Regions from separate parts of the Streptomyces sp. NPDC056734 genome, predicted to be linked through region 2. Evidence: riboswitches for the same ligand, from Rfam matches in the RefSeq annotation. Region 2 holds a riboswitch; each other region holds the start of a gene.
What was found. Region 2 has a riboswitch for cyclic di-AMP ahead of ACFRFC_RS08510 (transglycosylase family protein). Riboswitches for the same ligand answer to the same signal wherever they lie in the genome.
Positions count from the first base shown of each region.

Region 1: it holds a riboswitch for cyclic di-AMP, as region 2 does, so the genes downstream of both, ACFRFC_RS07370 (peptidoglycan DD-metalloendopeptidase family protein) here and ACFRFC_RS08510 (transglycosylase family protein) in region 2, are expected to answer to the same signal.
Region 3: it holds a riboswitch for cyclic di-AMP, as region 2 does, so the genes downstream of both, ACFRFC_RS13730 (M23 family metallopeptidase) here and ACFRFC_RS08510 (transglycosylase family protein) in region 2, are expected to answer to the same signal.
Region 4: it holds a riboswitch for cyclic di-AMP, as region 2 does, so the genes downstream of both, ACFRFC_RS20380 (M23 family metallopeptidase) here and ACFRFC_RS08510 (transglycosylase family protein) in region 2, are expected to answer to the same signal.

Region 1 covers NZ_JBHTZD010000004.1:213,482-221,017, forward strand. Annotated here, with positions in the region: gene ACFRFC_RS07350 (aspartate aminotransferase family protein) at 1-347, shown strand, start outside; gene ACFRFC_RS07355 (helix-turn-helix domain-containing protein) at 425-1,045, shown strand; gene ACFRFC_RS07360 (DUF6126 family protein) at 1,042-1,176, shown strand; gene ACFRFC_RS07365 (tyrosine-protein phosphatase) at 1,209-2,006, opposite strand; cyclic di-AMP (ydaO/yuaA leader) riboswitch at 2,429-2,626, shown strand; gene ACFRFC_RS07370 (peptidoglycan DD-metalloendopeptidase family protein) at 2,631-3,650, shown strand; gene ACFRFC_RS07375 (SGNH/GDSL hydrolase family protein) at 3,891-4,685, shown strand; gene ACFRFC_RS07380 (TetR/AcrR family transcriptional regulator) at 4,703-5,302, opposite strand; gene ACFRFC_RS07385 (Glu/Leu/Phe/Val dehydrogenase dimerization domain-containing protein) at 5,883-7,061, opposite strand; gene ACFRFC_RS07390 (MBL fold metallo-hydrolase) at 7,233-7,536, shown strand, end outside.
Region 2 covers NZ_JBHTZD010000005.1:3,735-11,270, reverse strand. Annotated here, with positions in the region: gene ACFRFC_RS08515 (transglycosylase family protein) at 1,072-2,415, shown strand; cyclic di-AMP (ydaO/yuaA leader) riboswitch at 2,675-2,871, shown strand; gene ACFRFC_RS08510 (transglycosylase family protein) at 2,875-3,606, shown strand; gene eno (phosphopyruvate hydratase) at 4,254-5,540, shown strand; gene ACFRFC_RS08500 (septum formation initiator family protein) at 5,637-6,122, shown strand; gene ACFRFC_RS08495 (DUF501 domain-containing protein) at 6,144-6,668, shown strand; gene ACFRFC_RS08490 (exopolyphosphatase) at 6,764-7,536, shown strand, end outside.
Region 3 covers NZ_JBHTZD010000007.1:349,958-357,493, forward strand. Annotated here, with positions in the region: gene ribA (GTP cyclohydrolase II) at 1-386, opposite strand, end outside; gene ACFRFC_RS13710 (MarR family winged helix-turn-helix transcriptional regulator) at 513-1,046, opposite strand; gene ACFRFC_RS13715 (dihydrofolate reductase family protein) at 1,134-2,315, shown strand; tRNA gene ACFRFC_RS13720 (tRNA-Met) at 2,385-2,458, shown strand; gene ACFRFC_RS13725 (PP2C family protein-serine/threonine phosphatase) at 2,754-3,896, shown strand; cyclic di-AMP (ydaO/yuaA leader) riboswitch at 4,121-4,277, shown strand; gene ACFRFC_RS13730 (M23 family metallopeptidase) at 4,290-5,339, shown strand; gene ACFRFC_RS13735 (PrsW family intramembrane metalloprotease) at 5,355-6,794, opposite strand; gene trmB (tRNA (guanosine(46)-N7)-methyltransferase TrmB) at 6,916-7,536, opposite strand, start outside.
Region 4 covers NZ_JBHTZD010000012.1:267,681-275,216, forward strand. Annotated here, with positions in the region: gene ACFRFC_RS20365 (GNAT family N-acetyltransferase) at 1-2,174, opposite strand, end outside; gene ACFRFC_RS20370 (HPr family phosphocarrier protein) at 2,396-2,677, shown strand; gene ACFRFC_RS20375 (GntR family transcriptional regulator) at 3,012-3,701, opposite strand; gene ACFRFC_RS20380 (M23 family metallopeptidase) at 4,650-5,423, opposite strand; cyclic di-AMP (ydaO/yuaA leader) riboswitch at 5,436-5,597, opposite strand; gene ACFRFC_RS20385 (M16 family metallopeptidase) at 5,890-7,278, opposite strand; gene ACFRFC_RS20390 (M16 family metallopeptidase) at 7,275-7,536, opposite strand, start outside.

The DNA of each region.
Region 1 (7,536 bases), on a different contig from region 2:
AGCTGCTCGCCGATGTGCGCGGGCGGGGCCTGATGGTCGGCATCGAGTTCGGCCGGCCCAGGTCGCTGGGGCTGCGCGGCCGCTGGACCATGCTCCAGGCGGCCCGCAAGGGCCTGTTCGCGCAGATGGTGGTCGTGCCGCTGCTCCAGCGGCACCGGATCCTCACCCAGGTCTCCGGCGACCATCTGGAGGTGATCAAACTGATCCCGCCGCTGATCGTGGGGGAGCGGGAGGTCGACCGGTTCGTGGACGCCTTCACGGAGATCATGGACGACGCGCACAGCGGTGGCGGGCTGATCTGGGACTTCGGCAGGACGCTGGTGAAGCAGGCGGTGGCCAACAGGTGACAGGGAGTTCCTTCGGCGCCTCTTGTCTCTGAGGCAAGGAATTTGCCTTAGAGGTAAGAATCGGGCTCAATAGAGACATGAGCCACCCTCACGACGTCGGGCCGGAGGCGGCCGAGCCGCTGCCGGCCGTCGCCCCGCAGCTGCGCGCCCTGCGCCGCCGGGCCTCGCTCACCCTGGAGGCCGCGGCCCGCGCCGCCGGACTGTCGCCCGCCCACCTCTCCCGGCTGGAGACCGGCGGGCGTCAGCCCTCGCTCCCCATGCTGCTCTCCCTCGCCCGTGTCTACGGTACGACGGTCTCGGAGCTGCTCGGCGAGAGCGTCCCCGACCGGGACGCCGTCCTGCGTGCCGCCCACAAGGATCCGACCGAGGCGGGCGGCTGGACGTACTGGCAGGCCGGGGCGCCCGGCCGGGGCATGCAGGCGCTGCGCGTCCAGGTGCCGTACGGCTCCCAGGGCGACATCGTGCGGGTGCACCCCGGCGAGGAGTGGCTGTACGTCCTCACCGGCCGGCTGCGGCTGCGCCTCGGGGACTCCGCCCATCAGCTCGGTGCCGGGGACAGCGCGCACTTCGACTCGCTGACCCCGCACCGGATCGCCGCTCAGGACCCGGACGGGGTCGAGCTGCTGTTCGTCCACACCCTCTTGCAGAGCCCCACGGCCGCGCTGTGTCTCGGCCCGATCACGGGAGAAACGCCATGAGTGAGCCCAAGGCGATCAAGCCCAAGGAGAAGCGGCACCTCGGTGTCTGGCTGCGGCTGTTCATCTATGTCGTGGCCGGGCACGTCTTCGCCACGTTCCTGTATCTGCTGTTCGAGGTCGGCGGGAAGTAGCCCGGCGGCCGGGCGGTGAGGCGGGGCGGGGCTCAGTCGAGCAGCCGTTCCCGCAGCCGGTCGCGCCGCTCCGGGGTGATCCGCAGGGCCCGCTCCAGATAGGCGTCGACGCCGCCCCACGTCTCGTCGATGGTGTCGATCGCCGCGGTCAGATACTCGGCGCGCGCGTCGAAGAGCGGGCTGATCAGCTCCATGACCTCCGGGGCGTAGGCGGAGGGGGAGGTGCCGCTGCGGCGCACCTTGTAGCGGCGGTGGGTGGCGTTGGACTCCAGGTAGTCCGCGAGGATCGCCTCGCGCTCCACGCCGACCGCCAGCAGGGTCACCGCGATGGACAGGCCCGCGCGGTCCTTGCCGGCCGCGCAGTGCATCAGGGCCGGGACGCTGTCCTCGGCGAGGGCGTGCAGCACCCGGGAGTGCTCGGCGGTGCGCTCCTTGATGATCACGCGGTACGACTCGACCATCCGGTTCTCCGCCCGGCCCCCGGAGAGGATCTCCCGCAGCAGGGCCACATCGCCGTCCCGGATCATCTTCCAGAACTCGGCGCCGTCGGCGGGGTCGCTCAGCGGCAGGTTCAGATTCCGCACGCCGGGCAGCTCGACGTCCTGGCCTTCGAGGCGCTGGTCCGCGGCGTTGCGGAAGTCGAAGACGGTGTGCAGCCCGAGGGTGGACAGGAACGCGGTGTCCTCGGGGGTCGCGTGCGCGAGATGGCCGCTGCGGTACAGCACTCCGTGGCGCACCCGGCGGCCGTCCACGGTCGGCAGTCCGCCGACGTCGCGGAAGTTGCGGACTCCGGCCAGTTCGGGCTCGGTCGAGGGGACCTGTTGCGTCACGGGGGCTCCTCCCAGTCGGCTGGTCCACCCGGCTCCGTTGCCGGGCGGCAGCTGCACCACGACGATACGACATGACGAAACGGCCGAAATGGCGACAAAGTTGGCCGAGGGGTCTTCTGTGGCGCATCCAGGACCCCTGTCCGAATTGAAAGCCTAAGTGGCCTTGATGACAACTCGCCATAACTCGCTGCGGAATAAAGAAAGGTGGAGCGGGGTCACGTGAGCAGCGTCATATCCGTGACCGTGTGTCGCCCGTCATGCTCACGTAATCAACATGTTCTTCAAGGGTCTTTGAGCGATTCGACAGGGTCATTGCGACAGAGGGTGACCGGGAATTCCCCCCGCGGATCAAGAAGATGGCCTTCGGGTGGAACCCCTTGCTTGTCCCTTTGCGTCCTGGTCGCTTACGTTCGCCACCGAATCCGGGCGGAACGCCGAATCCTGCCGCCGTCCGGAACCCGCACTAACCCACCCGTGTTCGGCAGGAGCGGGGGACCCACAGGACTTCACCGCCTGTTCCGGTCTCCGGAACGGCTAGGGGTTTAGTCGCGCAATTTCCCGCGGCCGGGCATCTCCAGCCCGCACCCGACAGCTCACCTCGCAGGCGCCGGAGAGGAATTCGTCATGCCCGCGAAGGGTAAGCACCGCCGTCCCAGGACCCTGCGTCTCACACGCACCATCGCCGTCGCCGGAACCGGCGGCGCCGCACTCGCCCTGCCGCTCATGGGGGCCACCGGCGCCCACGCGGCCACCGGTGAGTCGGTCCCGCAGAAGCCCGCCGGCTCCGTCACCGCCGCCGCTCCCGCCTCGGCCCCCCAGCAGGCCGTCACACAGGTCGCCGACCAGCAGTCCAGCGCACCGCAGACGAGCGTGCGGACCTACTCCGTGAAGGTGGGCGACTACCTCGCGAAGATCGCCGACGAGCAGGACATCAGCGGTGGCTGGCAGCAGATCTACGAGGACAACCGCGAGGCCGTGGGCGGCGATCCGTCGCTCATCCACCCTGGCCTGAAGCTCACCCTCGGCGCCCAGGCGGCCACGGACACCAGCGCGTCCGGCACGCCGAGCACCCAGTCCTCGGGCTCCACCGATTCCCAGGCGTCGGACGACGCGGCACAGCAGGACGAGTCGTCATCACCGTCCTCTTCGTCGTCCTCTTCGTCCTCTTCGTCCTCGGCGTCCGAGGCCCCGGCCGCCGAAGAGAACACCAGCGCCGGCACGAGCACCAGCACCGGCGCCTACAGCCTCCCGGTCACGGGCGGCGGCATCGGCACCCCCTACCACCAGACCGGCAGCATGTGGTCCAGCGGCTACCACACCGGTGTCGACTTCACGGTCCCCACCGGCACCTCGCTCAAGGCCGTCGGCGCCGGTACGGTCGTCTCGGCCGGCTGGGGCGGCGCGTACGGCAACGAGGTCGTCATCAAGCTCGCCGACGGCTACTACGCCGAGTACGCCCATCTGTCCTCGCTGTCCGTCTCGGCGGGTCAGTCCGTGACCGCCGGGCAGCAGATCGGTCTCTCCGGCGCGACCGGCAATGTCACCGGCCCGCACCTGCACTTCGAGATCCGCACCGGGCCCGCCTACGGCTCGGACGTGGACCCCGTCGCCTACCTGCGCTCCAAGGGCCTCTCCGTCGGCTGAGGCACCGCCGCGCGTCCACTCCGAAGGCCGGACCCCCGATCCCCGGGTCCGGCCTTCGGTGCGTATCGCTTCGGTCACTTCTGAGGGTCCGTCGGATGTCCAGATATTCCGTGCTTGACCAAGGTTTGGGCCGTGGGTTATCTCACCGCCCGTCAACCCCGTATTACGGTCGCGTAGGTCACATTCGAGGAGGAATCATGGCTCGATGTGGCAGACGATTCGAAGAATGACAGTGGATCAGTGATCGGGTCGTACGTGGCGCTGGGGGACAGCTTCACCGAAGGTGTGGGCGACCCCGGCCCCGACGGGGCGTTCGTCGGCTGGGCGGACCGGTTCGCGGTGCTGCTCGCGGACCGGTGTCCGGAAGGCGACTTCAACTACACGAACCTCGCGGTGCGGGGCAAACTGCTCGATCAGATCGTGACGGACCAGGTGCCGCGGGCCGCGGACCTCGCGCCCGATCTGATCTCCTTCAGCGCGGGCGGCAATGACATCCTGCGCCCCGGCAGCGACCCGGACGACGTCGCCGAGCGCTTCGAGCGCGCGGTCGCCGTCCTGACCGGGACGGCCGGCGCCGTCCTGGTGACGACCGGCTTCGACACCCGCGGGGTGCCGCTGCTCAAGCATCTGCGCGGCAAGATCGCGACCTACAACGGACATGTCCGGGCCGTGGCCGACCGCTACGGCTGCCCGGTCCTCGACCTGTGGTCCCTGAAGTCCGTCCAGGACCGCCGGGCCTGGGACGACGACCGGCTCCACCTCTCCCCCGACGGCCACACCCGGGTGGCCCTGCGGGCCGGCCAGGCACTCGGCGTCGAGGTCCCGGCCGACCCCGAACAGACCTGGCCCCCGCAGCCGCCGCGCGGCACGCTCGATGTCCGCCGGGACGACGTCCACTGGGCCCGCGAGTACCTGGTGCCCTGGATCGGCCGCCGGCTGCGCGGCGAATCCTCGGGCGACCATGTGACGGCCAAGGGCACGCTGTCCCCGGACGACATCAGAACCCGCATCGAGTCGGGGGCGCGGGTGGCCTGACCGGCCGGGACCGGCTCTCAGGGCGGGTCCAGACCCAGTTCGCGGGCCAGGGCCTCGTCCACCCACTGCTGTGCGCGGGTGCGGGAGACCGCGCCCGCGTACGACGTGATCTGTACGGCGAGCCCGTCCAGCAGGGCCGTCAGGCGCAGGGCGGCGGCCGTGGGGTCGGGGCAGCGGAACTCCCCGGCGGCCACGCCCTCCGCGATCACCCCGGCGATCGCCGCCTTCCACTCGCGGTCCAGCTCGCGGGTGACCTCCTGGAGGGCGGGTTCGCGCAGCGCCACGGCCCAGCCCTCGATCCACAGCCGCCAGCCCTTGGCCTGCCCGGTGGGGGCGTACCAGCGCACCGCCGACCGCAGCCGGCGCAGCGCGCTGGTCCGACGGCCGAGCAGGGCGCGCAGCTGCGCGAGATCGTCCTGGGCGGCGTGCGTGAACGCGGCGGCGACGAGCTTCTCCTTGGTGGAGAAGTGGTACAGCACGAGCGCGTTGCTCACCCCGAGCGCCGAGGCCACGTCGGCGATCCGCACCGCCGCGACGCCCCGCGCCTCGATCTGCTCGACGGCGGCCCGCAACATCTCCTCACGCCGCTCCGCCACACTCAACCGCACTCTCGCCACGGCGGTCACCCTATCGCCCGGGGTGACGGGGGCGGGTGGGGCGGAGTTTGGGGGTGTGCCGCTGGGGGCTTGGGTGTGGTTGACGGGGGCGGGGGGTTTGGCCTTGCCGGGGTGCCGGCGTCAGTGGGCTGGGTGGGCGGTGGGGGGCGTGGCGGTGAGGTGGCGTGGTGGCCCGGCGGTCCGGTGGCCTGGTGCCCTGGCGGTGCGGCGCCCCGGTCCGGCGGCCTGGCGGCCGGGCTCCGCTTGGCCTGGTCAGGGGGTGGGTGTGGCGGAGTACGGGGGTGTGCCCCCTGTGCGCTCGGGTGTAGCTGGCTAGGCGGCGGATTCTGTTCCTCCAGGGGCGTCGGCCTCAACAGTCCGGCCCGGCGGCCTGGCCCGGCCCACCTCAGCTCGGCCTGGCTCGGCCCCGCCAAGCCCTGCTCGCCGCGCCCCGCCCCGCCCCGCCCCGCTAGGCATGGCTCGGCCCGCTCGGCCTGGCAACCGCCCAGCCCAGCCCAACCCGGCCCGGCCCAGCCCAACCCGGCCCGGCCCAGCCCGACTCGGCCTCGCCCATCCCGCCCCAGCCCGGCGCAGCCGTGGGTCAGCGGTACCAGCCGTATCGGTCCGCGATCACCGGCAGGCGTTCCGCGACGAGGGTGTGCGCGGCGGCGCGGGGGGTCGTGCCGTTGTGGTCCGCGCGGGCCAGTGTCAGTTCGACCAGGGCCCGCATCGAGCGCCGGATGTGCGCGAAGGCTTCGCCCGCGTCGGGGCCGATGTCGCCGAACAGGGTCCACCACCACCAGGCATTGGTGCCGGAGTTCACCACCACGTCCGGCAGCACGGTGACGCCCCGCGCGGCGAGCAGTTCCTCGGCCGCCCCTGTCACCGGCATGTTGGCCGCCTCCACGATCCAGCGGGCGGTGACCCGGTGCTGGTTCGTGGCGTCGATCGCGTACGACACGGCCGCGGGCACGAGCACCTCCGCGTCGGCCGACAGCCAGCCGTCGGCGGGCAGTTCACGGTCCTCCCGCCGCAGCGCCGTACGGTCGACCGTCCCGTAGGCGTCCCGGGCGGCGAGCAGCGCCTCCACGTCCAGGCCCGCCGGATTGGCGATGGTGCCCAGCACATCGGCGACGGCGGTCACGGTGAGCCCCGCGCGGGCCAGGAAACGGGCGGTGGCGCCGCCCATCGTGCCCAGCCCCTGCACCGCCGCGCGCGTGCCCGCGTACGGCACGCCCGCGCGGTCCAGCGCCGTGAGCGCCGACTCGGCGACGCCGCAGCCGCCGACCAGTTCGTCCAGGCCGATGCCGTCCACCTCCACGGCGAAGGCGTCCGCGAGCCGCTGCCGCGCGGCGCTCTCGTCGTCCAGCAGCGGATGCACCGCCTGCACCGAGGACACGAGCCCCGCCTCGGCCGCCGCCCGGTCCACCAGGTCCTGGGTCAGGCCCAGGTCCTCACCGGTGGTCCAGCAGCTCTCGATGTACGGCCGCATCGCACGCAGGTAGCGCACCAGCAGGCCGTACGCCTGAGGAGAGCGCGGATCGCAGTCGATGCCGCCCTTGGCGCCGCCGAGGGGGACATAACGGGACCCGGGGTCGTAATGCAGCGCCTCTTTCATGGTCATGCCACGGGCCAGGCCGGTCACCTCGTCGAGCGTGCACCCCTCGCGCATGCGCAGCCCGCCGCTGGCCACACCCCGCACCAGCCGGTCCACGACCAGATAACCCGTTCGGCCGGTGACATGGTCGGTCCAGGTGAGGGACAGCAGAGGGGCCGGCACAGCGGCCGGCACAGGGGCGGACATGGGGGCTGGCATGGGGCTCCTAGGCGGATGCACTGATCCTATTACTGAATGATCGGTCAGTATCGAAGCTTCGCTCGGGCAGCGTCAATCGGGGTTGTCGGAGGGGGCGACCATAATGGAGATCTCAGCGACTCCACTGGAGGTAATGTGGCCGGCTTCCGTTCCCCGGACTCCGGGCTGCGCGCGTTGCGGCCCGAGGCGTTCGGCGCGGACCCGAGCGGTGAGCGTCTGGCGCGGATCCGCAGATCACCCCACTTCAGGGACGGGGTCTTCCAGAACCCGGGCGGTGTCGCCCGCACCAGCCCGTCGTCCCTGCTCGGCATCGCGAAGCAGTACGCCGACAAGGAGGCCCGGCGCCGCCGCTCCCCCTTCGCCGCGCCCCCGGTGCACGCCACCACCCTCGCCGACATCGCCCGGCCCCCGGCGAGCGGGCTGCGGCTCACCTGGATGG
Region 2 (7,536 bases):
GTGCGGCGGGACCGGTGGGTCCGGCTGGCCCGGTGGGATTGGCCAGCTCGGTGGGCCCGGCCACCTGGCCAGTCCGGCGGTCCGGCGAGCCCGGCCGGCCCGGCCAGCCCGGTGGGTCCGCTGAGTCTGGCGGGTTCGGTGAGCCTTGTGACTCCGGTGAGTCTGGTGATTCCGGTGGGACCAGCCGGCCTGGTGGGACCGGCCAGTCCGGCCCACCCGGTCAGCTGGCCAACCCGGCTGCCTGGCCAGCCTGGCGGGTCCGGTGGGACCAGTGAGGCTTGTGACTCCGGCGGGTCTGGTGATTCCAGTGCGACCAGCCCGCCCGGTGGGACCCGCCGGTCCGGCCTCCCGGCCAACCCGGCTACATGGCCACCCGGTCACCCGGCCACCCTGACGGGTTCGCTGCGTCTTGCGGGTCCTGTGGGACCGGCGAGTTTGGCGCTTCCGGCAGGTCTGGCAGGTCCGGCAGGTCTGGCAGGTCCGGCAGGTCTGGCAGGTCCGGCGAGTCCGGTAGATCCGGAGGGTCCGGTAGATCCGGTGGGTTGGCGGATTCGGCGGATCGAGCGGGTGTCGGCCGTCCCAGTCACCCGGGTCATCCGGGCGGCTTCGGCCGGCCACCCCGACCGCCCGGGGCCTGGCCCCGCCGGTCACGTGAGCGTGCCCTGACTGTTCCGGGGTCCCCGGGGGCGCCCCCGGCCACCTGGACACGCCCCCACCGCCCCAGCAACCCGGCCGCCCCGCCCTGCCCACTCCAACTGCTCCAGCGACCCCAGCCAACCCGGCCCACCCCCCAGGCCACCTCAACCACCCCATTCCCCTCCTCCCCCTCCCCTCGCGCTGCCCTCTCCTCACCCCTCCCCACCCCACCCCCAACAGACAGTCACCCCACAGCCCCCGCCCAGGCGGAGACGGTTACTCAAAAGGTGACGGGCATTCACCTTTGTGATCTTCATGTGATCTGCACGGCATTAACTTGTGACAAGTCAACCGGTGCCGCTACGTTCACCCATCAGCGCGGCGCCGAGCACCACGCGCCGCGCGGGTCACCGCTGTCTCGCGAAAGGTCCCCGCATGCTCTCCGGGAACGGTCGTCACCGTCGCCCCCGTCAGGCTCCGGCTCTTCTCGTCGCGGCCGGAGTGACCGGGTCGGCCATCGCCATCCCCCTCCTCACCGCCGGTGGCGCGAGCGCGGCCAGCGGCACCACGTGGGACAAGGTCGCCGAGTGCGAGAGCGGCGGCGCGTGGAGCGCGGACGACGGCGGCGGACACTACGGCGGCCTTCAGCTGACCCAGGACGAATGGGAGGCGTACGGCGGGCTGGACTACGCGTCGAGTCCGGACCGGGCGAGCCGTTCGCAGCAGATCGCGGTGGCCGAGCGGATCCTGGCCGACCAGGGAGTCGGCGTCTGGCCCGTCTGCGGGCCGCTGTACGGTCTCGCGCAGGACGCGGCGCCGGCCGGGGTCGACACGGGCGTGGCGGGCGACCCGACGCCGGACGCCTCGGAGAGCGCGAGCGGCTCCGACGACGCTTCCGGCGGTACGGGCGGATTGACCGACTCATCCAAGTCGTCCGATGGTTCGGGTGATTCGTCCACTGGGTCGGATTCGTCCGGGAGCACCGACGACCCCACCGCCCCCGGGAACTCCGGCGAGCCGGGCTCCTCGCCCACCGGGAGCCCCACCGACAGTCAAGCCGACGGTCAAGCCGACAGCCCCACCGGCGGCGCCACTGGCAGCCCCACCGACCTCACCGGCCCCGCTGACCCCTCCGACCCCTCGTCCGCCCCGTCGGGCGACACGGGTACGCCGGGCGCGTCCGGCGGCGCGGGCGACGCCTCCGGCGGTTCGCTTCCCTCGAATTCTCCCGTCGAACCGCCCAGTGAGTCCCCCTCCGGGCCCACCGGTGGCGAATCGGACAACTTCCAGCAGAGCCTCGGCTCTTCGTATCTCGTGGACACCGGCGCCCTGCCCGAGGCCGATCCCCTCCCCGGTAGCGGCCGGCATCGCGGCAGCAGCGCCGACGAGAGTGATGTGAAGGCGCCGACGGGACGCGCGGGTGACCCGTCAACCTCCTCGGCCTCCCCGGACGCCTCCGCCCCCCTGAACACCCCCGCCCCCCTGAATGCCCCGGATTCCTCGGATTCCCCGGATTCATCCGGTACCCCCGATACCTCCGGAACTTCCTCTTCCTCCGGACGTCACGCCGCGCGCGGTGACGACGGCGCGCAGGACGCGCTCGTCCGCTCCTACACCGTGCGTCCCGGCGACACCCTCACTTCCATCGCCGACTCCCTTTGGGTCGACGGTGGATGGCGCCAGATCTTCCAGCAGAACGAAACGGCGCTCGGCAGCGACCCGAACTACATCGTCCCCGGTCAGACGCTCGACATCGGCGCCGAGCCGGTCGAGGACTGAGACGCGGGCAGGGTGTGAAGCGATCGGAATCAGCCACGATTCAGGTCAGAAGTGGGCAAGAAGTGAGCCAGAAGTGACGGGAGTTCACGTCATACTTCGCGCTGAATGTCCAGGTTTGGCGAAAGTGTGGGATGAGTCTCAGAAGCCCTGATCGTCTTTGAAATTCCGGGAATCGCGTGACTACGGTCAGGACCGCTCGCAGCAGCGGGCTCCGATGGCCGTCACGCCGAATCCTGCCGACGGCCGCCGGGAACAGTCGTCGCGTCAAGCGCCGTAGGCAGGAGCGGGGGACCCAAGGTAAGTGCCGGCACCAGAAGTTGAGGCGACTCGACGGGACGGGACCGGCTTGGGGTGAAGCCATGACGTACGGGATGAAAGCCCCGTACGGGACATGGCCGGGCAACTCAACCGGCCCGAACCCGACAGCTCACCTCGTAGGCGTCGGTGAGGGGATCTCTCATGCTGTTCTCCGGCAAGGGCAAGCACCGCCGTCCGTCCAAGGCCACCCGTGTCATCGCGCTCGCCGGTGTCACCGGCGCGGCCGTCGCCGCCCCGTTGGTGGTGGCGAGCAACGCCTCCGCCGCCACCGCGTCCGAGTGGGACGCCGTCGCCCAGTGCGAGTCCGGCGGCAACTGGTCCATCAACACCGGCAATGGCTACTACGGCGGCCTCCAGTTCTCCGCCTCGACCTGGGCCGGGTTCGGCGGCACGCAGTACGCGGCCACCGCCGACCAGGCCACCAAGTCGCAGCAGATCGAGATCGCCGAGAAGGTTCTCGCGGGCCAGGGCAAGGGTGCCTGGCCGAGCTGCGGCGTGGGCCTGTCCAGCGCCTCGTACGACGGCGGCTCGGCCTCCACCGACCCCGCCCCGGCCCCCGCCGAGCAGCCGAGCACCGGCAGCGGCGACAACAGCGGCAGCGAGAGCAGCGGCAGCGACCGCACCACCGAGCAGCCCAGCACCACCCGCTCGCAGGAGCGCCCGGCCGCGACGCAGGAGACCGTCACCACGCCGGCCGGTGACCAGGTGGAGAAGGGCGACGGCGAGTACGAGGTCGTCACCGGCGACACCCTCAGCGCCATCGCCGCCGAGCACGAGGTCGCGGGCGGCTGGCAGAAGCTGTTCGAGCTGAACGGCGACATCGTCGACGACGCCGACCTGATCTACCCGGGCCAGCAGCTGCACCTGAAGTGACCCATGGCCCGCCGAGGTGACTTCAGGCCATGGCTGGTTCATGGCTGATGCTCAGCCTCACCACAGGCGGGCCCTCCACCCTGGAGATACGTCCTCACCCTGAGGGGTCTCCCCCCGGAGAAACCCCTCATTGAGGCCCCGTGCGGGTCCCCCCGTCCCCACGGGCGCCCCGCCCCGGCGCGTGATTCCCCCGTACGCGCCGAGGCGGGGCTTTCCCATGCCGCGCCCCCGCCCGGACACGGGGGCGGTCCCACTCTCCGCACACGGAGCACAGGGGGGCACAGGGAGCGCAGAGCACCCAGGGAGCACAGAGCGCACAGAGCGCACAGGGACCGCGACCCCGCGCTCTGGACCAGGGAGGTGCGGCCCCGCTCTCCGCACCAGGGCCCACCCCCACTCCCGGCCCACCCCGACGCCCCACTCCAGCCACCCCTTCACCCCCCCCGCCCCCCCGCCACACCACCCCTTCACCCCCCGCCACACCACCCCCTCTTTGTTTCGTTCGGAAACATTTTACGATCGGTTCCGTCCGAGGGGTGGGAGACCGGATGGCCGATCCCCCCGGGACGGCTAGGCTCGTCTCGCGGAGCCGCCCGCGGCCTCGCCGCACGGCGGTCCCGCCCCACCGCGTCACATCCACGAAGGAGATGCTCGTGCCGTCCATCGACGTCGTCGTAGCCCGGGAAATCCTGGACTCCCGAGGCAACCCCACGGTCGAGGTCGAGGTCGGCCTCGACGACGGCAGCACGGGTCGTGCCGCCGTACCGTCCGGCGCCTCCACGGGTGCCTTCGAAGCCATCGAGCTGCGCGACGGTGACCCCAACCGCTACCAGGGCAAGGGCGTCGAGAAGGCGGTCCTCGCCGTCATCGAGCAGATCGGCCCGGAGCTGGTCGGCTACGACGCCACCGAGCAGCGCCTGATCGACCAGGCGATGTTCGACCTGGACGCCACCGACAACAAGGGCTCGCTGGGCGCCAACGCCATCCTCGGCGTCTCCCTGGCCGTCGCGCACGCCGCCTCCGAGGCGTCCGACCTGCCCCTGTTCCGCTACCTGGGCGGTCCGAACGCGCACCTGCTGCCGGTGCCGATGATGAACATCCTGAACGGCGGCTCGCACGCCGACTCCAACGTGGACATCCAGGAGTTCATGATCGCCCCGATCGGCGCGGAGTCCTTCTCCGAGGCCCTGCGCTGGGGCGCCGAGGTCTACCACACCCTCAAGAAGGTGCTGAAGACCAAGGGCCTGTCCACCGGCCTCGGCGACGAGGGCGGCTTCGCCCCGAACCTGGAGTCCAACCGCGCCGCGCTCGACCTCATCCTCGAAGCCATCAAGCAGGCCGGCTACATCCCCGGCGAGCAGATCGCGCTCGCGCTCGACGTCGCCGCCTCCGAGTTCTACAAGGACGGCAAGTACGAGTTCGAGGGCAAGTCCCGCTCGGCCGCCGAGATGACCGAGTACTACGAGGAGCTGGTCTCCGCGTACCCGCTCGTCTCCATCGAGGACCCGCTGTACGAGGACGACTGGGCCGGCTGGAACGTCATCACCGAGAAGCTGGGCGAGCAGGTCCAGATCGTCGGCGACGACCTCTTCGTCACCAACCCGGAGCGCCTGGCCCGCGGCATCGAGGAGGGCTCCGCGAACGCACTGCTGGTCAAGGTCAACCAGATCGGCTCGCTGACCGAGACCCTGGACGCCGTCGAGCTGGCCCAGCGCAACGGCTTCAAGTGCATGATGTCCCACCGCTCCGGCGAGACCGAGGACGTCACCATCGCCGACCTCGCCGTCGCGGTGAACTGCGGCCAGATCAAGACCGGCGCCCCGGCCCGCTCGGACCGCGTCGCCAAGTACAACCAGCTGCTGCGCATCGAGGAGATCCTCGACGACGCCGCCGTCTACGCCGGCCGCAGCGCCTTCCCCCGCTTCAAGGGCTGAACCCGAGCAGCACGAGGAAGCGTCGTACGTACGTCCCCGTACCCGGTCCCGTACCGTGTGCGGGGACGTACGCACGTGTGAACGGGAGGCGGGGACATGGCCCTGAAGGAGCGGGACCGGTTCTCCACGGCCACCAGGCTGCGGCTGCTCGGCGAGCAGACCGCCGAGCGGGTCTACCGCTCGCAGACCCGCCGCCAGGCCCGCCGCTCCCGGCTGACCGGCCGCGCGGCCCTGCTCGCCCTGGTCCTGTGCTCCCTGGTCGTCGCCCTCGCCTACCCGATAAGGCAGTACGTCGCCCAGCGCGCCGAGATCGCCGACCTGGAGCGGCAGCAGGAGCAGGCCCAGGAGCGGGTCGAGGAACTGCGCGACGAGAAAGCGCGTTGGCAGGACGACGCCTACGCCGAGCAGCAGATCCGCGAGCGGCTGCATTATGTGATGCCGGGGGAGACCGGGTACATCGTGATCGACCCGGACGCCGTCCAGCAGTCCCGCGCGGACACCGGGGCCGCCGACCGGCCCTGGTACACCAATGTCTGGGAGGGCGTCGACAAGTCCGACGCCGCGAGCCCCCGGCCCGAGTGACCTGAACGACAGAAAGCAGCCATGCAGACGCCCCCGCCGCCCACCCCGCGCACCGAGCCCACCGCCGCCGACGTGGCCGCCTTCGAGCAGCAGCTCGGCCGCCCGCCCCGTGGACTGCGCGCCATCGCGCACCGGTGCCCGTGCGGGCAGCCCGATGTCGTGGAGACCGCGCCCCGGCTGCCCGACGGCACGCCCTTCCCGACCCTGTACTACCTGACCTGCCCCAAGGCCGCCTCCGCCATCGGCACGCTGGAGGCGGGCGGGGTCATGAAGGACATGACGGCCCGCCTGGAGAGCGACCCGGAGCTGGCCGCCGCGTACCGCGCCGCCCATGAGGACTACCTCCGGCGCCGGGACGAGATCGAGGAGCTGACCGGGTTCCCCAGCGCGGGCGGCATGCCGGACCGGGTGAAGTGCCTGCACGTCCTGGTGGCCCACAGCCTGGCCGCCGGGCCCGGCGTGAACCCGCTCGGCGACGAGGCCCTTCAGATGCTGCCCCAGTGGTGGCGCAAGGGGACCTGCGTGACACCCGACGGCTCCGGCTGACCGGACGCCCCCGAGGCGAAGGCCGCCGCAGCCTCCGCCTCCGCCTCCACCTCCGGCCCCGATCCCGATCCCGACCCACGATCCGAGGAAGTGCCATGACCCGCGTCGCCGCCATCGACTGCGGTACGAACTCCATCCGTCTGCTCGTCGCCGACGCCGACCCCGCGACCGGTGAACTGACGGACCTGGACCGCCGTATGACGATCGTGCGGCTCGGACAGGGCGTCGACCGCACCGGGCGGCTGGCGCCCGAGGCGCTGGAGCGGACCTTCGCGGCCTGCCGCGCCTACGCCGCCGTCATCAAGGAGCACGGCGCCGAACGCGTCCGGTTCGTCGCCACCTCCGCGTCCCGCGACGCCGAGAACCGGGACGACTTCGTGCGCGGGGTGCTGGACATCCTCGGTGTGGAGCCGGAGGTGATCTCCGGCGAGCAGGAGGCGGAGTTCTCCTTCACCGGCGCCACCAAGGAACTGACCGGCACCACCCAAGAGCCGGCCGGCACCACCAATGACCCGACCGCCGCCGATGACGGGCTCGCCCGTCCCTTCCTCGTCGTGGACATCGGCGGCGGCTCCACCGAGTTCGTCGTCGGCGAGGACCGTGTCCGTGCCGCCCGCTCGGTCGACGTCGGCTGTGTCCGGATGACGGAACGGCATCTCGTGGTCGACGGCGAGGTGACCGACCCGCCGACCGAGGCGCAGATCGCCGCCATGCGGGCCGACATCGAGGCCGCCCTCGACCTCGCCGAGCGGACCGTGCCGCTGCGCGAGGCCCGGACCCTGGTCGGCCTGGCCGGATCGGTGACGACGGTCTCGGCCATCGCCCAGGATCTGCCCGCCTACGACTCCGTGGCCATCCACCACTCCCG
Region 3 (7,536 bases), on a different contig from region 2:
GCGTACGCGTCGAGCTTGTTGTAGAGACCGATGCCCCGCCCCTCCTGGCGGAGGTAGAGCAGGACGCCGCCGCGCTCGGCGATGCGCTCGACGGCCTCGCGGAGCTGCGGACCGCAATCGCAGCGGGCGGAGCCGAGGACATCGCCGGTCAGGCACTCGGAGTGCAGCCGCACCAGGGGCGTCGCGCCGGGCGCGGGGGTGCCGAGGACGACGGCGAGGTGTTCCCGCCCGTCCGTCAGCCCGTGGAAGGTGACCAACTCGGCGTCGACGCCGTAACCGTCCCCGAAGCGGAGCGGAACGCGGACGCGGGTACGGATGGCGGCGGCGGGGGCCGGGCCGCCCTCGACCGAGCTGCCTGCCGGGCTGTCTGCTGAGCTGTCGGACATACGAATCTCCGAGCGGTGCGCATCGCTGCTGACTGCTTCAGATTTGAAGCAGATGATCGGACGAACGTGACCATACGCCACACTTGAAAGTTGAAGCAACCCGATTTACGGCGAGGCGCGGATGCCTCAAGAACAGGGCGACGACCGCCGCAACCACGGCAGATCCCCACCCCCACCCCCACCTACATCCTCCCCACCCCCGGGCTCCGCCCCCTCCAGCCCCCGCGTGACTGCCGTGAAGATCTCCTCCAGCTGCCCCACCTGCTCCGGCGTGAGCCGGTCGAACAGCGCCGCCCGGACCGTCTCGACATGACTCGGCGCGATCCGCTCCAGCAGGGCGATCCCCGCGTCCGTGAGCACGGCGATGCTGCCGCGCCGGTCCCCGGGGCAGTCCTCACGCCGGACCAGCCCGTCCCGCTCCAGCCGGGTGACGGCGTACGTCAGCCGGCTGCGGGTGATCTTCAGCCGCCCGGCGAGGCCGGTCATCCGCAGCCGGCGGTCCTCGGCCTCGGAGAGGTGGGCCAGGATGGAGTAGTACAGATGCGGCATACCGGCCTCCTGCTGGAGCTGCCGGTCGAGCGCGTCCTCCAGCAGCAGAGCGGCCCCCACGTACGCACGCCAGGCGCGCTGTTCCTCCGGGGTGAGCCAGCGAGTCGTCATGGCGCCAGTGTAGTTTTGCTTAAAACTTGAATCAAATGCGCACCACAAATGCGCACCACAAACCACATGTGAACCAGAGGGAAGCCCATGCCCCACCCCCACGTCCTCCTCTCCGCAGCCGTCTCCCTCGACGGCTACCTGGACGACACCGGCCCCGACCGCCTGCTGCTCTCCGGCCCGGCCGACTTCGACCGGGTGGACGAGGTGCGGGCGTCCGCCGACGCGATCCTGATCGGCGCCGGCACGATCCGCGCCGACAACCCCCGGCTGCTCGTGAACTCCCCCGAGCGCCGCGCCGCCCGGATCGCCGCCGGCCGGCCCGCGTACCCGCTCAAGGTCACCGTCAGCGGCTCGGGCGACCTCGACCCCACCGCCAGGTTCTGGCACACCGGCGGCGCCAAGCTCCTCTACACCACGGACCAGGGCGCCGAGCGCGCCCGGACGAACGGCCTGGCCACCCCCGACACCGACACCGGCACCGGCACCGGCACCGGCACCGGCACTTCCACCCATGTCATCCCCCTGGGCAAGAACCTCGACTGGCACACCCTCCTCACCCACCTCCACGACCGGCACGGCGTCCGGCGGCTCATGGTCGAGGGCGGCGGCACGGTCCACACCCAGCTCCTCACCCAGGGCCTCGCCGACGAACTCCACCTCGTCCTCGCCCCGCTGTTCGTCGGCGACCCGGCCGCCCCCCGCCTCTTCGGTCCGGGCGGCTACCCGCCCGGCCGGCTGCGCCTGCTGGAATCCCGGCGGATCGAGGACATCGTCCTCATGCGCTACGAGCCCACCGCCCCCGGCCCGGCCGAGGTCCCGTTCGCCGCCGACCGGCACTGGCTGCGGCTGGCCTGCGCCCTGGCGGCGGACTGCCCGCCCTCGCGGACCGCGTTCAGCGTCGGCGCGGTCGTCGTCGCCGAGGACGGCACCGAACTGGCCCGGGGCCACTCCCGCGAGGGCGCCGACCCCGTCGTACACGCCGAGGAGGCGGCCCTCGCGAAGATCGACCCCGCCGATCCACGCCTGCCCGGCGCGACGGTCTACTCCAGCCTGGAACCCTGCGCCCGCCGCGCGTCCCGGCCCCGCCCCTGCGCCCGGCTGATCCTGGACGCGGGCGTCCGCCGCGTGGTGACGGCGTGGCGCGAGCCGGACACCTTCGTCGCAGCCGCCGACGGCACCGGCCTGCTGACCACGTCCGGCGCCACGGTCGTCGTACTCCCGGAGTACGAGCAGCAGGCCAAGTCCCCGAACGCCCACCTACTGGGCTGAGCAGGACCCCCGTCCGCATACCTGTGTGCAGCACGTCCATTCCATGGCGTATGCTGGTGAACACAACGACGCGGGGTGGAGCAGCTCGGTAGCTCGCTGGGCTCATAACCCAGAGGTCGCAGGTTCAAATCCTGTCCCCGCTACTCAAGGCTCAGGGCCGGAATCCGGATCACGGATTCCGGCCCTGAGTGTTTTCCCGACCCTCGGTCCCCTCGGTCGCCTCGGTCGCCTCCCCCGCCCCTTCCCGGCCGGTCGTCGTGTCATCCGGTCGGCCCGCCCGGCTCGCCGGGGCGCCCCGCTGCGGCAACCCTGGACCAAGAGGCCGGGCCGTGACCGGTGAGGACCTGCGGCGGGAGACGAGGCGGGAGACGCGTGGTGGGGCCGGGTGAGGCGCAGGGCGAGGGGCCGTACACCGGGCCACCGGGGAGCGCGGCGGGCATGGTGGCGCCGCCCGCGCGGCCGGGGCGGTCGGGGAGCATCTCCTACGCGCGCCCGTTCGTACGGCTGCTGCCGGTCCTGCTGATCCTCGGCGGCGCGCTGTACGAGTACGTGACCCCGAAACAGTTCACCGGCGTGCCGTTCTTCACGGCCGCGCCCCTGGTCGCCGCGCCGCTGTTCGGGCGGCGCTACACCGTGCTGACCGGGATCGCGGCGGTGCTGGTGCTGTTCGTGGTGCATTTCGGGGTCGACCAGCCGTTCGCGGCGGAGACGATCACCGAGGTCGTCACGGTGGCGACCGTCGCGGTGCTGGCCGTGCTGATCAACACGCTGGTGCGGCGCAGCGACGCCCGGCTGGCCTCCGCCCGGGAGATCGCCGAGGCCGCGCAGCGGGCGGTGCTGCCCGAACCGGACGAGCGGATCGGCGGTTTCGAGATCGCCGCCCGTTACGAGGCCGCGCAGGCGGGCGCGTTCATCGGCGGCGATCTGTACGCGGTGCAGGACACCCCGCACGGCGTCCGGCTGGTGCTCGGGGACGTACGCGGCAAGGGCATGGGCGCGGTGGCCGCCGTGGCCGTGCTGATCGGGGCGTTCCGGGAGGCCGCCGAGCAGGAATCGACGCTGGAGGCGGTCGCCGCGCGGCTGGAGCGGGCGCTGGCCCGCGAGGGCACCCGGCGGAACGGGCTCGACGCCTTCGAGGGGTTCACCACCGCCGTGCTCGCCGAGATCCCGCACGGCCACGGGATCGTACGGATGGTCAACCGAGGGCACCCCGGGCCGCTGCTGCTGTACGCCGACGGCACCCTGCGCGCGCTGTCCGCCGACGAGCCCGCGCTGCCGCTGGGGATGGGGGACCTGGGCAGCTGGCCGGACCGGGCGCAGGAGGCGGAGTTCCCGGACGGGGCCACGCTGCTGCTGTTCACCGACGGGCTGTCGGAGGCGCGGGACGGGCACGGGAGGTTCTACGAACCCGAGGAGCGGCTGGCGGGCCGGCTCTTCCGTGGGCCGGAGGAACTGGTGGCGGCCCTGGCCGAAGAGGTGCGCGGGCATGCCGGGGGCTGGATGACGGACGACATGGCGCTGCTCGCGGTACGGCGGCCGGGTCCGGCGCACGACGGTCCGGGCCTCGGTCACGGTGGGTAAGTGAGCGACTGCCCTCCGCATAACATCTGAGTCACCGTCAGAAATTGGCACTGCCCGAACGGCCCTGATGGCGAGGTCGACTCGCCCGATTTTCGCCGCTCATAGCCTGTACGTCCGGCGGAAGAGCGTTAAAGATCAAGTGGAAGCGCTTGGAAATCACCCCTGGGTTCTATTACTGTCCGATAACGCAGCGCGGTCGTCCCAGCCGTCACAAGAGTCGGCTCCGTGCTCAAGCGCCGAATCTCGTGAGGGAACCGGGGAACCACCAACTTGGGGTGAATCGCGCGTACGTCACCATGGAGACATGGCTGATTGACGCGCGTAGGAGACCTTCCTCTCCGAACCCGTCAGCTAACCCGGTAGGCGATGAGGGAAGGAAAGGAGTACGCCTACGTGGCGTCCAACCGGCCTGCTCCAGGGGCCTCGTTCGTGCCCGCCCAGCGCACCGACGACACCGTCGTCTACGGCGGCCCCCGCACCGATGAGGGCCCGTGGGAGGAATGGAACCCCACCGCGGAGACCGTCCGCCCGGTCCGTGGCGGCCGGCACCGCGTCGCCAAGCAGCGCGGCGGACTCGCCCGCGGCGGACTGGCCCGCAGCTCCACGGTCCTCGGCGTCGGTGTCATAGCCGCCGTCGGCGCGGGCGGCATGGCCACCGCGCAGACCGGCAAGCCGCCGGTCGCCATCTCCCTGCCCGACCTCGCCACCTTCACGGACGACGGCGAGGACACGGCCGAGCCGGCCACCGCGATCGAGGCCACCCCGCTCAGCAGCCTCGGTGTCACCCCGGCCGACAGCGAGCAGGGCACCACCGACGCCGGTGAGGCGCTGCGCGCCCGCATCATGGCGCAGGCCGAGAGCCAGCAGGAGCAGCTCGACACCAAGGCCGCCGAGGCGCTCCTGGCCGCCGCCGAGAAGGAGGCCGCCGAGGCCGCCGAGAAGGCGGAGCAGGAAGCCCGCGAGAAGGCCGCCGCCGAGAAGAAGGAGGCGGAGGAGGAAGCCGCGCGCAAGGCCGAGGAAGAGCGCCTCGCCGAGCTGGCCAAGCAGTTCGCGCTGCCGACCTCCTCGTACACCCTCACCTCGACCTACGGCCAGGCCGGCTCGCTGTGGTCCTCCGGCTACCACACCGGCCTCGACTTCGCCGCCCCCACCGGCACCCTCATCAAGGCCGTCCACTCCGGCACCATCACCCAGGCCGGCTGGGACGGTTCGTACGGCTACAAGACCGTGCTCACCCTCGATGACGGCACCGAGATCTGGTACGCGCACCAGTCCTCGATCAGCGTCAGCGTCGGCCAGCAGGTCACCACCGGCGATGTCATCGGGCGCGTCGGCGCCACCGGCAATGTCACCGGGGCCCATCTGCACCTGGAGGTGCACACCGCGTCGGGTGGCGGCGTGGACCCGCTGGCCTGGCTGCGCGACAAGGGCCTCAATCCCTGACGGCCCCCCTCGGCCTCAGGTGCGGTAAGGGTTGTTGTAGTACGCGGGGTGCGGTGTGACGGCACCGCCGGGGCCCGGGTGACCGGTGCTGTGGCCGCCGTCGTACCCGGTGCCGTGACCGGTGCCGTACCCGTCGCCTCGGTATGGCGGCCAGGGTGGGACCGGCATCGGCGTAGGTACGGGGGGCGGCGGGGCCGTGGCGTGGGCCGCGTGGGTCAGGGCCGGGGCCGCGAGGTCCCGGCGGCGCCACAGCTCACCGAGCAGCTCCCGTTCGCGGGGGACGAAGTCGGCGCGGGCCCGGCCCCGGCTGCCCCGCCGGCGCAGCACCGCGAGCGAGGTGGCGTACGCCTCGTACTCGGCCACCGCGCGGGCCGCTTGCTTGCCGAGCCGGCGTCCGGCGTACTCGCGGGCGAGGCGGCGGGCCCGCATCGAGCCGAGCGCGTAGGGCTCTGCGGGGGAGAACCAGCCGGTGGTGACATACGCGGGCAGCTCCTCGCGCACCACCCGCAGCTCCCGCTGCCGGGTCCAGATCACCAGCCAGGTCAGCAGCGCGAACGCGGGGACCATGAAGGCGCCGTACACGGCGAAGAAGCCGTGGTCGCCGAAGGCCGCGGAGCCGTTCCAGAACGCGTGCACGCCCATCGCGAGCAGCAGCCCGGACAGCGGCAGCAGCACCCGCCGCATCCGCTGGCGCTCCCCGCCCGCCGCCGCGATGCCGAAGCCGATGCCGGTGAGCACGGTGAACAGCGGATGCGCGAACGGCGACATGACGACCCGTACGAAGAAGGTGGCGACGGTGACCGAGGCGAGCCCGGCGTCGCCGCGGGACTGGTCGGTGCCGAAGGCGGTGCCGAGGTAGAGGATGTTCTCGGTGAAGGCGAAGCCGGTCGCGGTGACCCCGGCGATCACCACGCCGTCGACGATCCCGGTGAAGTCCCGGCTGCGGAACAGGAAGAGCAGCAGGATCGCGGCGCCCTTCGCGGACTCCTCGACCACCGGCGCTATCACGGTCGTCCCCAAGGTGTCCGCGCCGGCCGGGTCGGCGGTCGCGATGGCTATCCAGCGGGTCGCGAAGCTGTTCGCGACGATCGCTATCAGGGCCGCCGCGCAGGCCCCCCAGGCGAAGGCGAACACGACATTGCGCCAGGGGCCCGGCTCCACCCGGTCCAGCCAGCGGAACGCGCCGATCAGCAGCGGCACCGGCAGCACGGCCAGTCCCAGGCCCACCAGGAAGCCCTCGGTGCCGGTCTCCTGGCGGACCAGCGCGAGGATGACCAGCCCCGACAGCGCCAGCAGGATGGCCAGCGAGCCGTGCCGCACCCGGCGCCAGGCGGTGGGGTGGGCCTGCGCGGCCCGGGTGTACCGGTAGCCCCAGCGCCGCCACCACCGCATAGGCCGGGGCGGGTCGGCGGGCGGATCGCAGGAGGGCGTCGGATACGGGGAGTTGCTGGCCACGGCATCGACCCTAACGAGGCGGCGTACCGCCCGCGACGGTGCCCGGTGCTCAGCCGGCGTGGGGCCGCCGGGTCGCGGAACGGTCCTGGCGGTGCTGGTGGAAGGGGCTTTGGGCGGGGTTTCAAGCGGGGTTGTGGGCAGGGTTCTGGGCATGTTCCCCGTGCGGTACGCGGCGGAACATGACGTCGTTCACCACATGGCCCTTGTCCAGCCCCTGCCCCTCGAAGCGGGTGAGCGGGCGGAAGGCGGGGCGGGGCGCGAAACCGCCGTCGGCCCGGGTGTTCACGAAGTCGGGGTGTGCCGTCAGGACTTCCAGCATCTGCTCGGCGTACGGCTCCCAGTCGGTGGCGCAGTGCAGCAGCGCGCCGGGCCGCAGCCGGGTCGCGGCGAGGTCGAGGAACTCGGGCTGGATCAGCCGCCGCTTGTGGTGCCGCTTCTTGGGCCAGGGGTCGGGGAAGTAGACGCGCAGTCCGTCGAGGGAGTCGGGGGCGAGCATCTCGCGCAGCAGGATGATGGCGTCGCCGTTGCCGACCCGGACGTTGGTGAGTCCGTCCTGGTCGGCGAGGTTGAGCAGATTGCCCTGGCCGGGGGTGTGGACGTCCACGGCGAGGATGTTGGTGTCCGGATCGGCGGCGGCCATCCGCGCGGTCGCCTCACCCATCCCGAACCCGATCTCCAGGACGACGGGACCGGCGTTGCCGAACATCTCCGCCAGGTCGAGGACACGCTGACCGTCGATGTC
Region 4 (7,536 bases), on a different contig from region 2:
TAGGCGGGGATGGGGCCGGCCGGGTCCTCGGGGGGCGGGAGGCCGGGGGCGTCGGATGGGCCGGATGGGCCGGATGCCTCGGATGCGGTGGGGGCCGGGGTGGCGGCCGGGGTGACCGTGGAGGGACCGGTGGTGGCCCGTGGAGCCCTACCGGTCAGTGGCCCTGGTGCCGTATCGGTCAGTGACCCTGGTGTCGTATCGGTCATAGGCGCTGGTGCCGTACCGGGCGCGGGCGCTGGTGCCGTACTCGGCACGGACACGGACACCGCCGCCGTACCGGTCCCGGGCAGTGGCGCCGTGCTCGTGGCCGCCGACAGGGCCTCGGCTAGGCCGCCCAGTTCCACGTGGACCACGAGCACCGGCTTGGTGGCGGGCCCGGGCGTGGCCGATCTGAGGGCCTGGGCGAGGGCTTCGTCACCGGCGGAAACCTTCCCGATGGCCGGCATCGCGGTCACCACGACCGCGTCACAGGTGTCGTCGGCCAGCGCGCGTGCCAGCGCCCGCCGGAAGTCCGCGGGGGACGCGCCGGTGGTGAGGTCGAGCGGCGGCAAGGGGCGCAGCCCCTCGGACAGGCAGGCGTCGTAGGTCAGCAGTCCCAGGGACTCGGAGTTCCCGAGGATCGCCACGCGCGGCCCGGCGGGCAGTGGCTGGCGGGCGAGGAGGAGGGCGGTGTCGACCAGTTCGGTGATGGTGTCGACCCGGATCACACCGGCCTGCCGCAGCAGCGCGGACACCGTCTCGCTGGGCAGCCGGGTGGCGCGTACGGCATGCCCTTGGGGCGCTGCCCCGGCGTGTCGCGCGCCCTGCACCACGACGAGGGGCTTCGCCGCGGCGGTGCGGCGCGCGAGGCGGGTGAACTTGCGGGGGTTGCCGATGGATTCGAGGTACATGAGGGCGACATCGGTGTCCGGGTCGTCGTACCAGTACTGGAGGACGTCGTTGCCGGAGACGTCCGCGCGGTTGCCGGACGAGACGAAGGTCGACACGCCCGTGATGCCGGTGACTCCGCCGCCGCGCCGGTCCAGCCGGGACAGCAGCGCGATGCCGATGGCGCCGGACTGGGCGAACAGGCCAATGCGGCCGGGGCGGGGCGGCTCGGGCGCCAGGGAGGCGTTCAGCCGGACGTCCGGCGAGGTGTTGATGATGCCGAAGGCGTTGGGCCCGATGAGCCGCATCCCGTACGCGCGCGCGTGCTGTACGAGTTCACGCTGGCGCGCCTTGCCCTCCGGGCCGCTCTCGGCGTACCCGGCGGAGACCACGACCAGCCCCTGGACGCCGTGTTCGCCGCACTCGGCGACGACCTCGGGCACATGATCGGCGGGCACGGCGACCACGGCGAGATCCACCGGGCCGTCGATCTCCCGCACCGACCGGTGGGCGGGCACACCGTCGATGTCCTTGCGCCCCTCGGGGAAGGCCCGGTTCACGGCGTGCAGACGGCCGGTGAAGCCGGCCTCGCGGATGTTGTCGAGGATGCTGCGGCCCACCCCGCCGGGCACGCGGCCGACGCCGATGACGGCGACGGACCCGGGCGCGAGCAGCCGCCGCACCGAACGGGCCTCGGCGCGCTGCTCCCGCGCGCGCTGCACGGCCAGCGAGCGGTCGGTGGGTTCGAGATCGAACTCCAGGCGTACGACGCCGTCCTCGAAGCTGCGCTTCTGGGAGTACCCGGCGTCCCTGAACACTTTGATCATCTTGGTGTTGGCGGGCAGCACCTCGGCGGCGAACCGGCGGATGCCGCGCTCGCGCGCGACGGCCGCGATGTGCTCCAAGAGGGCCGAGGCGACCCCGCGGCCCTGGTGCGCGTCCTGGACCAGGAAAGCGACCTCGGCCTCGTCGGCCGGCGCGGAGGCGGGCATGCCGTCGGCGCCGATCCGGTCGTAGCGCACGGTGGCGATGAAGTCGCCGCCGATGGTGGCCGCGAGTCCCACGCGGTCCACGAAGTCGTGGTGGGTGAAGCGGTGGACGTCCTTGGCGGAGAGCCTGGGGTAGGGCGCGAAGAAGCGGTAGTACTTCGATTCGTCCGAGACCTGCTCGTAGAAGCTGACCAGGCGGTCGGCGTCGTCGACGGTGATGGGCCTCACGCGCGCGGTGCCGCCGTCACGCAGCACCACGTCCGCCTCCCAGTGGGCGGGGTACTCGTGCCGGTCCTGCGGATCCGCCGGGCTCTGCATGCGCCCCACAGTACGGCTCGCCTATGACAACGGCGCGAGGCAATCCACGGGGAACGAGCACAGGAGCAGCACAGACACACGGGGACACATGGGGGCGTATACCGCGTCGGGGCCGGGGTCCGGCGACACTCCTGGTGTGGCCCGAGGCCCGCTCCGGGCACGCCTCCGCGATATGGGACACTGGTCTAGACAACCCTGAGAGACTGAAGGGCAGCAACAACATGGCTGAGCGCCGCGTCAACGTCGGCTGGGCCGAGGGCCTCCATGCCCGCCCCGCCTCCATCTTCGTCCGGGCCACCACGGCCTCGGGGGTCCCCGTGACGATCGCCAAGGCCGACGGCAACCCCGTCAACGCGGCCTCCATGCTGGCCGTTCTGGGCCTGGGCGCCAAGGGCGGTGAGGAGGTCGTCCTGGCCTCCGACGCCGACGGCGCCGACGCGGCCCTGGACCGTCTGGCCAAGCTGGTCTCCGAAGGGCTGGAGGAGCTTCCGGAGACCGTCTGATCCGTCCGGCACCCGCTTACGGACACAAGGAGCCGCGTCGCCCTGGTGGTGGCGCGGCTCTGCTGTTGCCCGACAGCCACCTCTGCTGCGGAACAGCCGCTTCCGCCCCCGCGGCCACTCCCGTTTCCCCCGCTCACTTTCGCGCCTGTTTCCCCAAATTGTTCCGCGCCGGTTTCACCGCCGGACACGTGCCGAAACGTTTGGGTCGCACCTGTGAGCGAGAGCACACCGAAATAGGTCCGTACAGTACGGGAATAGACCTGCGGCACACCGAAAAACGGCAGCCGAAATTACCGGCCACCGAATTACCGCTTCTTTGTATACGGCGCTTTTGTTAAAGCCGCTGGCCCAGCATGTTTACGGGATGTTGCGAAGTCCTCACACGGTCGGCGCCGCCGGCGTTGAAGCGCAGCCGGAAGACGGACATCGCGCGCTCGGCGTGCAGGGCGGTGAGGGCACGCGCGCGTTCCGCGTCACCACGGGTGACCGCGTCCACGATGGCGCCGTGTTCGGCCCAGGACTCCATGGGCGCGGCCGGTGCCTCCACGGCATACATCCAGGCGATCTTGTGGCGGAGCTGGGTCAGCATGGAGACCAGGGCGGGGCTGCCGGACGCCTGGGCGAGCGTCTCATGAAACCAGCTGCCCAGGGAGCGCAGGTCATCGCTGCTGCCCCGGCGGGCCCGCTCCTGGCCGAGCCGGACCAGTCCGCGCAGCACCTTCAGATGGGCCTCCGTGCGCCGCTGGGCGGCCCTGGAGGCGGCCAGCGGCTCCAGCAGCCCGCGCATCTCCAGCAGGTCCGCGGCCTCCTGCTCGGTGGGCTCCGCGACGCACGCGCCCGCGTGCCGCCGGGTCACCACGAACCCCTCCGCCTCCAGCGTGCGCAGGGCCTCGCGGACGGGGACGCGGGAGACGCCGTAGCGGCGGGCGAGGACTTCCTCGGTGAGCCGGCCACCGCGTTCGTAGACACCGGCGATGATGTCGTCCCGGATCGCCGTGCACACCGAGTGCGCCGGAATACGCATGACCGACCTCCGCCTTAATCCCCGTGAAACGTCCTCGATTGACGTCTGAACAGTGACTCTATTGCAATGAGCCGGAATTTCCGACGGGGGGCCGGATTCCAGGGATATTTTTTGGACAGCGGATGCCCAAAAGGACGAAAGCCCCGGCGGGTGGGGTACCCGGGCTTGTCGTGGGCGGGGCGGTGCGCCGGGTGACGGTGGCGGCTGTGGCTTGGCTGGCGTGGAGGCGGGGGGCTGGGTCCAGCGGGGCGGGGGCCTGGGTTCGCGTAGCGGTGATGGAGGGGCGGGGCCCGGCGCCCGGGGGTGGCCGTGGCCGTCCGCCGGGACGCCATGGGCCGTTAGCCGAGTCCCTGCGCGCGGGGGTGGCGGGGTCCAGGCGGGGACGGTGGCCTGGCCCCGCCCGGGTGGGCCGGGGTCAGCGCGCGGGTGGCGCGGGTGCCCAGCCCGGGGCGGCGTACGCGCGCGTAGGTGCGGCGGGGGCTTCCGCGACTGTCTGGACGCAGTCCTCACGCGGCGTACCCGCGCGGGTGGGGGCACTCCGCCCCATCCACGACGAACTGCGCGTCGTCGCGGCGTACCCGCGCGGGTTGGGGGGCAAGCGCCCGGCGCCAGAGGGCGAGAGCGCGGGGTCCGTCTCCACGCGCGAGTGGGGCATCGCGAGATCGTTGATCTGATGGACCAGGAGATGGCCCCGTCTCCGCGCGAGTGCGGCATCGCCGGCGCGGAGACCGAACCCTTGGCCGCACGCCGTCCCGTCTCCGCGCGAGTGCGCCATCGCCTCCCGGCGAGCGCCGACCCGTCCGACAACCTCCGCCCCCGCACCCGAGCGCGGCATCCGTCCCGCGCGCGAGTGCCCGCCCGTCGCAGCGCCCCGCGCGCACGGGACGTCACGCGCTGCCCGCGCTCCCGTCGGCCGGAAGAGCATCGGCGCCCCGCGCGCACCCGACGTCAGAGATTCACGCCATGCGCACGCAGGTAGGCGACCGGGTCCATGTCCGAGCCGTACTCGGGGCTGGTGCGGGCCTCGAAGTGGAGGTGGGCCCCGGTGACATTGCCGGTGGCGCCGGCGAGGCCGATCTGCTGGCCAGGGGTGACGGACTGGCCGACCGACACCCCGATGGACGAGAGATGCCCGTACTGGGTGTACGTACCGTCAACCATCTTGATCACGACTTGATTGCCGTACGCGCCGCCCCAGCCCGCCTCCACGACCGTGCCATTGCCGACCGTGTGGACGGACGTGCCGGTGGCGGCGTGGAAGTCGACGCCGGTGTGGCTGCCGGAGGACCAGGCGGAGCCGCCCGCCTGGTAGCTGGTGGAGACGTAGGAGCCGGGGATCGGCGAAACGAAGGTGTTCAGGCGCTCGCGCTCGGCCTCGCGGGCGGCGCGCTCCTCGGCCTCACGAGCCTTCTTCGCCTCCTCCTCGGCACGCTCGCGGGCCTCTTCCGCCGCCTTCTCGCGGGCGGCGGCCTCGGCCTTCTGCCGCGCGGCGTCCGCCTGGGCGGCGGCCTGGGCGTCTATCTGGTGGGCGACGTCGTCGCCGATGCCGACGACGGGCAGCAGACCGGTCTGCTCGGGAGCCGGCTCGGCGGCGAGCGCCGGAGCGGCCAGGGAGCCGACGACGCCGGTGGTGGCGAGTGCCGCGACACCCGCCGCACGGGCGGTGGTGCGCTGCGGGTGCCGGGGACGCCGGTGCTTCCCGGTGGCGCGCGTGAACGCCATGGAGTGGCTGGTCCTTTCCTTCCCTCTCGCCTACCGGGTTAGCTGACGGGTTCGGAGCAGGAAGGTCTCCTACGGCTTCCCGCACGCACGCGCGCGGGAGGCCGATTCACCCCAGGGACGTGGGTCCCCGGCTCCCCTGGCTCGCGCCGTACGGGGACTCGGCGATGGCTGTCCGGTGCCGCGGACGCGGCGCACTGCCTGACGAACAGCCTGGATGACGCTAAGGGGACATCTTGCAATCCCCAAACAGATCCGGGCTTTTGTAGCGCATGCCACAGGTCAGACAGGCAGCCTCTCCCGCAATCCGGACATTAAGGGGCCCTGGTGACGCTTCCGGTCACCAGGGCCCCACCGTGCGGGTGCGCGTTCCCCGTCATGCGCGTGCCCTTCGTCGGCACTTTCGCGTGCCGCGTGTGGGCCCGCCCGCGCGCGGATCGCGGCACCCGGGCGGGCCGTCCGCGGCTGTCTAGTCGGCCGCCACGACGGTGACTTCGCCGATGCCGAGGGCTTCCACGGGCGCCTTGATCTGCGCGGCGTCGCCCACGAGGACGGTCACCAGCCGGTCCACCGGGAAGGCGTTGACGACGGCCGCCGTGGCCTCGACGGTGCCGGTCGCGGCGAGCTGCTGATACAGCGTCGCCTGGTAGTCGTCGGGCAGGTGCTGCTCGACCTGGTCCGCGAGCGTGCTCGCGACGGCCGCCGCGGTCTCGTACTTGAGCGGCGCCACGCCGACGAGGTTCTGCACGGCGGTGTCCCGCTCGGCGTCGGTCAGCCCCTCCGCGGCAAGCGTGCGCAGGACCGTCCACAGGTCGTCCAGGGCCGGTCCGGTGTTCGGCGTGTCGACCGAGCCGCTGACGGCGAGCATGGACGCTCCGGCGCCGTCCGGCCCGGACCTGAGGACCTGGCCGAACGCGCGGACGCCGTAGGTGTAACCCTTCTCCTCGCGCAGCACCCGGTCCAGCCGGGAGGTGAGGGTGCCGCCCAGGCAGTACGTGCCGAGCACCTGGGCGGGCCAGACGCGATCGTGCCGATCGGAGCCGACCCGGCCGAGCAGCAGTTGCGTCTGGACGGCTCCGGGCCGGTCCACGATGACGACGCGCCCGGTGTCGTCGGCGCTGACCGGCGGCACGGGCCGGGGCGCGGCCGTGGAGCCGGTCCAGGCGCCGAGCGTGTCGCCGAGCAGCGTGTCGAGGTCGACGCCGGTCAGATCGCCGACGACCACGACGGTGCCGGTCGCGGGGCGTACATGCTTCTCGTAGAAGGCGCGTACGGCGGCGGAGTCGATGCCCTCGACGGACTCCTCGGTGCCCTGGCGCGGGCGCGACATGCGCGAGGACGCCGGGAACAGCTCCTTGGACAGCTCCTTGGCGGCGCGGCGCGAGGGGTTGGCCAGCTCGTGCGGGATCTCGTCGAGGCGGTTGCGCACCAGGCGCTCGACCTCGCTGTCGGCGAACGCGGGCGCGCGCAGGGCGTCGGCGAGCAGGCCGAGGGCCTTCGGCAGCCGGGAGACCGGCACTTCGAGGCTGAGGCGGACGCCGGGGTGGTCGGCGTGCGCGTCCAGGGTTGCGCCGCAGCGCTCCAGCTCGGCGGCGAACTCCTCGGCGGAGTGCTTGTCGGTGCCCTCGGAGAAGGCGCGGGCCATGATCGTGGCCACGCCCTCCAGGCCGTCCGGTTCGGCGTCCAGCGGCGCGTCCAGCAGCACCTCGACGGCGACGACCTGCTGGCCGGGGCGGTGGCAGCGCAGGACCGTGAGGCCGTTGTCGAGCGTTCGGCGCGTGGGGGCCGGGAACGCCCAGGGGCGGGCGTCGCCGGGCTGCGGCTGGGGGTGGAACTCCATGGGGGCCAGCTCGCTCACTTGGCCGCCTCCTTGTTGTCGTCGGTGGCCGCGGCTGCCACGCCGTCGGCGTCCGCCGCGTCCTCTGCGTCCTCTGCGTCCGCCGCGCTGTCGGCCTGGGCTTCGGGGGCCGTCGGCTCGTAGACGAGCACCGCGCGGTTGTCGGGCCGCAGGCGGGCCTTGGCGACCTCCTGGACGTCCTCGGCGGTCACCTCCAGCACGCGCTGGACGGCGCTCAGGGCCAACTGCGGGTCACCGAAGAGGACCGCGTACCGGCAC